2 regions of the Arthrobacter sp. 35/47 genome follow, and region 2 is predicted to be linked to the other one. Evidence: predicted binding sites of a transcription regulator. Region 2 holds the regulator's gene; the other holds the start of a gene.

Region 1 (4,415 bases), on a different contig from region 2:
GCGCCACCAGTTCCGCCCAGGTGTGCGCGTCCTGGCCGAAGGTCGGCTCATCGAGGATCAGGATTTCCGGGCCGGTGGCCAGCATTGTCGCCACCGACAGCCGCCGCTTCTCACCGCCCGAGAGGGTGAACGGATTCGCCTTCAACAGGCCGGTAAGGCGCAGCCGCTCAGCGAGGGGGTCGACGCGGCGCCGCACTTCCGCCTCGTCCTGGCGGGCAACCCTGCGGGGCCCGAATTCCAGCTCGTCCAGCACAGTGTGGGTCAGGAACTGGTGTTCCGGTTCCTGGAAGACGGTGCCGATGCGGCTGACCAGTTCAGCGGACTTCCAACCCGCAGGGCTGGTTCCGGCCCTGCGCGCAAGCGGAGGCCGGGCGGCAAGTTCACCGCTGCGGGGCCTGAGCAGCCCGCCGAGCGTGAGTGCGAGCGTCGATTTGCCGGACCCGTTGGGGCCCAGCACGCTGAGAGCTTCCCCGCCGCGGAGGGTGAGGTCAACGTCGTCGAGCACTGCATTTCCGCGCCTGGTCCGCGCGACGGCGAGCCCGGCTGCGTACAGCAGATCGGCGCCGGGCCGGGCGCTGACTGCGGGGGTTTCCGGACGGTAGCCCGGCACCCAGACGCCGGCTTCGATCAGCCGGGCCCTCGTACCTTCCTGCCGGAGCACCACCGAGGGCGCACCGTCGGCGAGGATCCCGCCGTCGGAATCGAGTACCACCACGCGGTCGACGACGTCGGCCCAGACGTCGACGCGGTGCTCCACCACCACCAGGGTGGCTGAGGTCCGTTCGAGCACGCGCACCACGGCGTCCCGCACATCGATGACGCCTGCCGGGTCCAGGTTGGCAGTCGGTTCGTCGAGCAGGAGCAGTCCGGGCTGCATGGCGAGGACGGCCGCCAGGGCGAGCCGTTGCTTCTGGCCGCCGGAGAGCGCCGTGGTGGGGTGGTCCAGCGGGACGTCCAGGCCGACGTCGTCGAGCGCGCGGTGCACTCGCGGCCAGATTTCGGCGCGCGGCACGGCAAGGTTCTCGGCCCCGAACGCCACTTCGTCGCCGACGCGCGCCAGTACCAGTTGCGTATCCGGATCCTGGAGGACCAGACCGGAACGGCCGCGGGCATCGGCCGGGCTGACGCCGTCGACCGTGAGGTGGCCTGCCTGCTCCCCCTCTTCCTGATCTCCCAGGACACCGGCCAGTCCGTGCAGAAGCGTGGACTTGCCGGCACCCGAGGCGCCGAGAAGCAGGACCCGTTCACCGGCTTCAACCGTCAGGTCGATGTCCCGGACTGCCCAGCGTACGCGCCCGGGGTGGCGCCAGCCCCAGCCCCGGGCGGTGATCGGCGAGCCCATGCTAGACGTCAGCCGTGCGGCCCGCAGCGAAGGAGGACAATGCGCCGGTCTTTGCGAGTCCCCGGGTGGCGAGCCAGGGCAGCAGTCCCGCCAGGACCACACCGGAAATGGCGGCGAACACGCCGTACATCAGCTTGAACTCGATGGCCCATTCGACGTTGTACATGATGTTTTCGCTGACCGCCAGGAAAATGCCCGCACTGAGGCCGGCAAGCAGCGCCACGCCGATGTTCCAGCGGCGGTACAGGAACAGCGCGAACACCAGTTCCGCACCGATGCCCTGGACCAGGCCGGAGAGCAGGACGGCCATGCCGAACTGGGTGCCGATCAGCGCCGATACCGCCGCTGCGAGGACCTCACAGTAGATGGCGGCGCCCGGCTTGCGGATGATGAGTCCGCCGAGAACGCCGGCAATCAGCCAGCCGCCGGAGTAGAGGCCTGCCAGCGGTGGGTAGGCCGCAGTGACGGCGGCGATTCCGCTGTAGCCTGCCGACCAGGCGAAGAAGATGACGCCGACGGCCACCGAAATCACGGAAGCGACCACAATATCCACCACGCGCCATTCATAATGGCGCCGGGATGTGGCCGGGGTGGGGCTCTTTGTTTCAGTCATGGTGTTTGATCCTCCTGGGTGCAGGAGGGGAAGGCACACCGGCAGGACGCCGGTTGCCCTGAGAACTCGACTCCCTTCGCCGGTACTAGCCGGATCAGGTTCGAGGGTCTGCGGTGGTCCGCACTCTCAGCGCCCACCACCTACGTGGCTGCGCTCCCCTGTCGTTGTTTTGAGCGATACCAACTCTACACCCGCCGCTCCCGTCTCCGCCGTCGTCGCGTCATCTATCGCCGCGGGGATAACGCTAGGCTGGGACCAAGGACAAGCCGACTGAAAGAGGCACCATGAACACGATCTTCAAACTGATGGGCGTTGGACTGGGCATTGGAGCGGGGCTCGTAGGCACACAGCTGGTCGACTTCATCTGGAAGCGGGTTACCGGAAACGAGCCTCCAAAAGACAAGGAAGGCCTGGAGAACAGCCTGCGGTCGGCCTTGGCATTTGCGGTCATTTCCGGAACGGTGAGCACCACTATCCGCGTCCTCACGAACCGGACCACACAGCAGGCCATCCGCCGCTACGAGCGCACCCGCCACATCACTTAGGAATCGCCCGCGCAGATCGACGGCGTCCCCGTTTGGGTGTGATCCCTGTTCCTGCTTCACGCATGATCCCCGTTTGCGTGTGTGGATAAGTTGTGGGTGACTGCTCCTCCACATTGCCGGGTTTCGGTCGGTATTAGTACGTGTCTTCGATAATATTTTGGTATGGCCGTCGCATCGCTCGAACACCACGGGGAAGATGATTCTCTCCTGCGTGGAATGCGTTCGGATTTGCTGGCTTTCGCCCACCACTTCGAATCGGGTTATCTCCTCCTGGACCGGGAGGAGGTTGTTGCGGCTCTTGTCGGGGTGGAGGAGATCTCCCGGGTGGTGGATCACCTTCAGACCCTGGTTGCCCGGGCCGCCGAAGACCACTCACTTGCCGGCACGGACGCCCAGGAAGCCCATAAGGGGACGGCAGAGTACCTGCGGGCGAAGCTCGGGGTCAGCCGTTCCGAGGCAAACCGCCGGTTGCGGCTGGGCCAGGACGTGCTTCCCGAGGTTCCGGGGCCGGGTGCACCGGTCCAGGCTCCGCTGCCTGTCCTGGCCGCTGCAACGCGTGCCGGAGCGTTCAGCACCCGGGCGGCGATGGTGATCAGGGACGCCGTTCACCGTGTCCGGGCTGTCGCGACCGGCCGCCAGGTGGAGGCCATGGAGGAACACCTGGTCCGCCAGGCCGTGGAGTCTGATGAGGACGTGCTGCGGGTCCTTGCCCGGCGTTGGGAAAGCGTGATCGACCAGGACGGCGTGGAACCAACGGAGAAGGTCCTCCGGGCCAGGCAGGGCGTCTTCCTGCGCGGTAGGCGTCATGGCCTGCACTTCCTGGAGATCGGCGCCACCGATGAGCAGTTTGAGTACCTCCTGACCGTCATGAACACGGCCACCAACCCCCGAGTGAACGGCACCACCCCACCCGGAACGCAGACCAACGGCCCAACCCGTGCGCAGGAGTTGCTCGAGGGGCTGGTGTCCGGCTGCCGGATCGCCCTTGCCGGTGACGGTCTGCCGGCCACCGGGGGTCACCGCCCGCAGGTGATGGTCACCATCAACTACCGGGATCTCCTGAGCGATCTGGGGCAGGACGGCCATGCGGTCTTCGCCGAGCAGGTGAGCGCCCGGAGCATCCGTAAACTGGCGTGCGAGGCGGACATCCTGCCGCTGGTGCTCGGCGGTAAAGGTCAGGTCCTGGACATCGGACGGGCCCAACGCCTCTTCCCGCCGCACCTGCGGCGGGCACTGGTTGCCCGCGACAAGGGCTGCGCCTTCCCGGACTGCACGGTGCCCGCCACCTGGTGCGAAGCCCACCACATCGTCCCGTGGGCAGCGGGCGGAACCACCAGCATCAGCCACGGCGTGCTGCTCTGCTCCCGGCATCACCACCTGATCCACGAGGGCAACTGGTCGGTCGAATCAGTTCAGGGAATCCCATGGTTCCGGCCACCGAAATACATCGACCCCCACCGGAACCCCAAACGCAACCGGTACCGGCAAGTGGAAGAAGCCGTCCACCACCAACTCGCACACACCGGACCCAGCACCGCGCCACCATGACCGGAAGACGCCTGGGCAGGAGGAGCGTCGGCCAACATGGGCAAAATCGGGAGCAAAACGGCGAGCATGAGAGCTATGCCGGAAGTGCCTCCCGGATCTTCGCCGCGGCCGCCTGCGGATCATCGGCCTCGGTAATGGCGCGTACCACGACAACGCGTTTGGCGCCGGCCGCAACCACCTCTTCGACGTTCTGCAAGTCGATCCCGCCAATAGCAAACCACGGCTTGAGCGACTGGCCGCGCTGCGCGTGCACTTCTTCGAGCTGCGCTGCGTTCCGCACCAGGTCCAACCCGACGGCGGTGCGGCCCGGTTTGGTCGGCGTGGCCCAGACGGGGCCGGTGCAGAAATATCCAACGTCGTCATTCGA
Region 2 (4,415 bases):
TGCTGCCCCTGATCACCCACGCGGTGAAGAGCGACACCACCTCCGTTGTCTCCACCGCCACGCTGGCGCTGCAGGCGCAGATCGTCAACCGCGACCTGCCCCGGCTGCTCGAGACCCTGAAGGGCTCGCTGCCGCGGCCCGTGAATGTCGCGCTGCTCAAGGGCCGCGGGAATTACGTCTGCAGGCACAAGACAGGCGGCGGATTCCCGGACGAGGAGGACTCCGGAGCCCTGTTCGCGCTGGACGGCGAGCCGGCAACCCCGCATCCGTCTGCGGGACCGTCCACTCCGCTCGGACGGGAGATCGTCCGCCTGCGGGAGTGGGCCGAGGAAACAGAAACCGGCGACCGGGATGAGCTGCTGCCCGGGGTCAGTGACAGGGCCTGGCGGCAGGTCTCGGTGTCCAGCATGGAATGCCTCGGTGCGCAGAGGTGCCCCGTGGCCGACGAGTGCTTCAGCGAACGCGCACGTGAAAAGGCAGGCCAGGCGGACATCGTGATCACTAATCACGCGCTGCTGGCCATCAACGCTTTCGAGGGGCTCGCGGTGCTGCCCGAACACGACGTGGTGGTGATCGATGAGGCGCATGAACTTCACGACCGCGTTACCTCCGCCGTATCGGGACAGCTGTCCGGAGCGTTGATCGGAGCCGCGGCAGCTGCAGCGAGACGTCATCTGGGCGCCAACACCGATACACTCCAGGCGGCCCAGACCGCCTTTGAGCACGCTTTCGACGCCCAGCCCTCCGGCCTGATGGCAGCGGGACTGAGCGAGCAGCAGGAGCTTGCCTTGGTGCAGTTGCGCGAAGCCTGCCGCCTGGCGCTGTCCGAGTCGAGTTCGGACGGTTCCGCCCAGTCGGTGGACGGCGGCCGCCAGATGGCCCGCTCACGCCTGCTGGTGCTGCTCGAATTCGCTGAACGGATGGTCGCGGCCCGTGGCGCCGGGGAAGTGCTGTGGTCCAGCCGGCCGAGCACGTTCACCCCCGGTTCCGGATACTCGGCTGCAGACGAATCCTCGCCGGCAACGATCAGCATTGCGCCCCTGTCGGTGGCGGGACGGCTCAGGCGCGGACTGTTCGAGGACCATACTGTTGTGCTTACGTCGGCAACCCTGGCGATCGGGTCGGAGTTCGGACCAGTCGCGGGTTCGCTCGGACTGACAGGGGAGGGCGCACCGTCCTGGACAGGAGTCGACGTCGGAAGCCCGTTCGACTACCCGCGGCAAGGCGTGCTGTATGTCGCCAAGGACCTGCCGAAACCCGGCAGGGGAACGTCGGAGGAACAGCTGGACGAGCTGGAGGCCCTCATCAAGGCCTCCCGCGGAGGAGCGCTGGGCCTGTTCTCCTCGCGGCGCGCCGCTGAAGAGGCCGCTGACGCCCTGCGGCAGAGGGTCGACGTTGAAATCCTCTGCCAGGGCGAGTCCTCCATGTCCGCGTTGGTCAAACAGTTCGCGGAGGAGCCCGACACCTGCCTGTTCGGCACCATGTCACTCTGGCAGGGCGTCGATGTGCCGGGGAACGCCTGCCGGCTCGTGACCATCGACCGGATACCCTTTCCGCGCCCCGACGACCCGCTGATGACCGCGCGCACCCGCGCTGTGGCGAAGGCCGGTGGAAACGGCTTCATCAGTGTCTCGGCCACCCATGCCGCCGTCCGGCTTGCGCAGGGAGCGGGGCGCCTCATCCGCGCCCGGGACGACAAGGGGATGGTGGCCATCCTGGATTCGCGGCTGGCTACCGCCGGCTACGGCGGTTTCCTCCGGGCAGCGCTGCCCCCGTTCTGGCCGACCACCGACCGGGCTACCGCTCTGGGCATCCTGTCACGGCTGGCCGCCGCGCAGCCGGCGTAACCGACGCTTCCGCAACCGGGGCAGATGCTGCTCTCGGGCGCCGCAGCGACCTCAGAGGGCGCGCATCACCGATACAACCTTGCCCATGATCGTGGCATGGTCGCCGAGGATGGGTTCATAACTGGTGTTCTGCGGCAGGAGCCAGGTGTGGCCGTCCCGCTGCCGGAATGTCTTCACGGTGGCCTCGTCGTCAAGCAGGGCAGCCACAACATCGCCGTTTTCCGCCGTGCTCTGCTGGCGGACCACCACCCAGTCACCGTCGCAGATAGCTGCGTCGATCATCGAGTCACCGGATACCCGCAGCATGAAGAGGTCCCCATGGCCGACAAGCTGGCGCGGAAGCGGCATGACATCCTCCACGACCTGATCTGCCAGGATAGGACCGCCCGCCGCAATGCGGCCCACGAGCGGAACCATCGCCGCATCGACCGCTGACACCGGAGCAGGCTCCTCCTCGGAGGACGGTAGGACCCGCGGCGCCTTCTCACCGAAGGTGAGGGGAAGCAGGATCTCCATTGCCCGCGGACGCTTGGGATCGCGGCGGATGTAACCCATCCGCTCCAGCTGGGCGAGCTGGTGCGTCACGCTAGACAGGCTGGCCAGTCCCACCGTGTCACCGATCTCACGCATGGACGGCGGATAGCCGTGCGCTGCCACACTGCGCTGGATGGTTTCGAGGATTTTCTTCTGCCGGGGCGTCATCCCCTTGGGAATAGCCCGGCCACGCGGACGCCCGCGCCCCCGCTTTGCACCGGAAGCCGACGCCTCTGCCATGTCCCCTGCCGCACTGAGATCTGCCACCAGTATGCATCCCTTTCCCTGGGCCGGACCCGGGCCAGCCGGCCCTCCAACCTGTTTTGTCAGTGGTGGGTGATGAGCTGGTTTTCGAAGCGGCCGGACCGTCACCCTCACCAGCAACGCTAGGGGACAGCGAACGCCTTTTCAAACATTTGTTCGAGCGAGTCTCGACAATATTAGTTCACAGGTGCTAAGAATAAACACAGAGGAATAGAACACAGCTTCGAATAAAGCTGTCGGACATCCACATCATCAAGAAAGGTGACGCCATGTCGACGCTCCATATCGCAGGAACCGCACCCTCATTCCAGCTGGACATCCGGGGAAGCCGTGCGGCCGGGCGGGCCCCTCGCCTGCATCTGACGCGGCGGGGCTGGATCGTGCTGGTAGCGGCACCCCTTGCCCTGCTCGCAGCCGCTCTGCTCATCGTCAGTGCGTTCTTCTCCTCGCAGGCACAGGCTGCGGCAAGCGGGACTGCCGTTACGGAGACGGTGCGCGTAAGCGTGACGTCAGGAGAAACGCTGTGGGCACTCGCGGCCGAGTACGCCCCGGAACGGGACCCACGCGCCGTCGTTGAGGAAATCGTGGAACTGAATGCGCTGGCCTCCTCAACGGTGCAGGCCGGGCAGTCGCTTCATATCCCCGTCGGCAACCCATAACAGGGCTCTACAGAATCGGTGTCACAGTGTCCCTGGGCGCAATGCGATTCTGCATTGTGGATCCCGCGGCCTTAAACTCTGGTGGTGACCGATCAGCTTGAACGCCTCAGCCGTCTGCCGATCAGGGACAACCTCAGGGGCCTGCGCCCCTACGGAGCTCCCCAGATCGATGTTCCCATCCTGCTGAATGTCAATGAGAACACCCACGGCGTCCCCGGGGACGTGCGCAGGGCGATTGTCGAAGCGGTGCAGGACGCAGTGGCCGGGCTCAACCGCTACCCTGACCGGGAGTTCACCCTGCTTCGTGAGCACCTCGCCGGTTATCTCGGCCACGGTCTCACCGCAGACAACATCTGGGCCGCCAACGGGTCAAACGAGGTGCTGCAGCATATTCTCCTCGCCTTCGGCGGGCCCGGCCGCACCGCCCTTGGATTCCCGCCCACCTATTCGATGTACCCCCTCCTTGCAGGGTCCACCGGGACCTCCTACTTGGCCGGCACGAGAGCGGACAACTTCGACCTCGATGCCGGAGCGACGGCCGAGCAGGTCGCGGAAACAGGTGCCAACATCGTGTTCCTGTGCAGCCCGAACAACCCAACGGGCACGGCCTTGTCCCTGGACGTTGTCGCCGCGGCGTACGAGGCAGGAGAAGCGGCCAGGGCGATCATCATCGTCGACGAGGCCTACGCCGAGTTCTCCCACACCGGCACTCCGAGTGCCCTGGAACTGCTGCCGGGACGGGAACGGCTCATCGTCTCGCGCACCATGAGCAAGGCTTTCGCCCTCGCCGGGGCCCGGGTTGGATACCTGGCCGCGGCGCCGGAGATTTCCGACGCCCTCCGACTCGTTCGTCTTCCGTACCACCTCTCAGCAATCACCCAGGCCACTGCAATAGCGGCGCTGACCCACTCAGCGAAACTGCTCGCCAACGTTGACGAGATCAAAAGGCAGAGGGACCGCATCGTGTCCGCGCTCACCGGCCTCGGGCTTCCCGTAGCGCCGTCGGATTCCAACTTCGTCCTCTTCGGCGGGCTCGAGGATCCGCGGGCCGTATGGCAGGGACTGCTGGACGCAGGAGTGCTTATCCGGGACGTCGGTATACCAGGCCATC

What was found. The regulator LexA, encoded in region 2, represses DNA repair genes until DNA is damaged. The targets are predictions, from matches to a motif close to TCGAACANNTGTTCGA.
Region 1: the regulator LexA is predicted to act here: its motif matches at 2,635-2,650, upstream of X803_RS17745 (HNH endonuclease signature motif containing protein).

Annotation. Positions count from the first base shown of each region.
Region 1 covers NZ_KI914586.1:94,467-98,881, reverse strand. The annotation lists gene X803_RS0104365 (ABC transporter ATP-binding protein) at 1-1,342, opposite strand, end outside; gene X803_RS0104360 (ECF transporter S component) at 1,344-1,955, opposite strand; TPP riboswitch at 2,010-2,125, opposite strand; gene X803_RS0104355 (DUF4235 domain-containing protein) at 2,240-2,500, shown strand; gene X803_RS17745 (HNH endonuclease signature motif containing protein) at 2,663-4,048, shown strand; gene thiE (thiamine phosphate synthase) at 4,122-4,415, opposite strand, start outside.
Region 2 covers NZ_KI914613.1:124,434-128,848, forward strand. The annotation lists gene X803_RS0113075 (ATP-dependent DNA helicase) at 1-1,847, shown strand, start outside; gene lexA (transcriptional repressor LexA) at 1,899-2,549, opposite strand; gene X803_RS19915 (LysM peptidoglycan-binding domain-containing protein) at 2,915-3,304, shown strand; gene X803_RS0113090 (histidinol-phosphate transaminase) at 3,389-4,415, shown strand, end outside.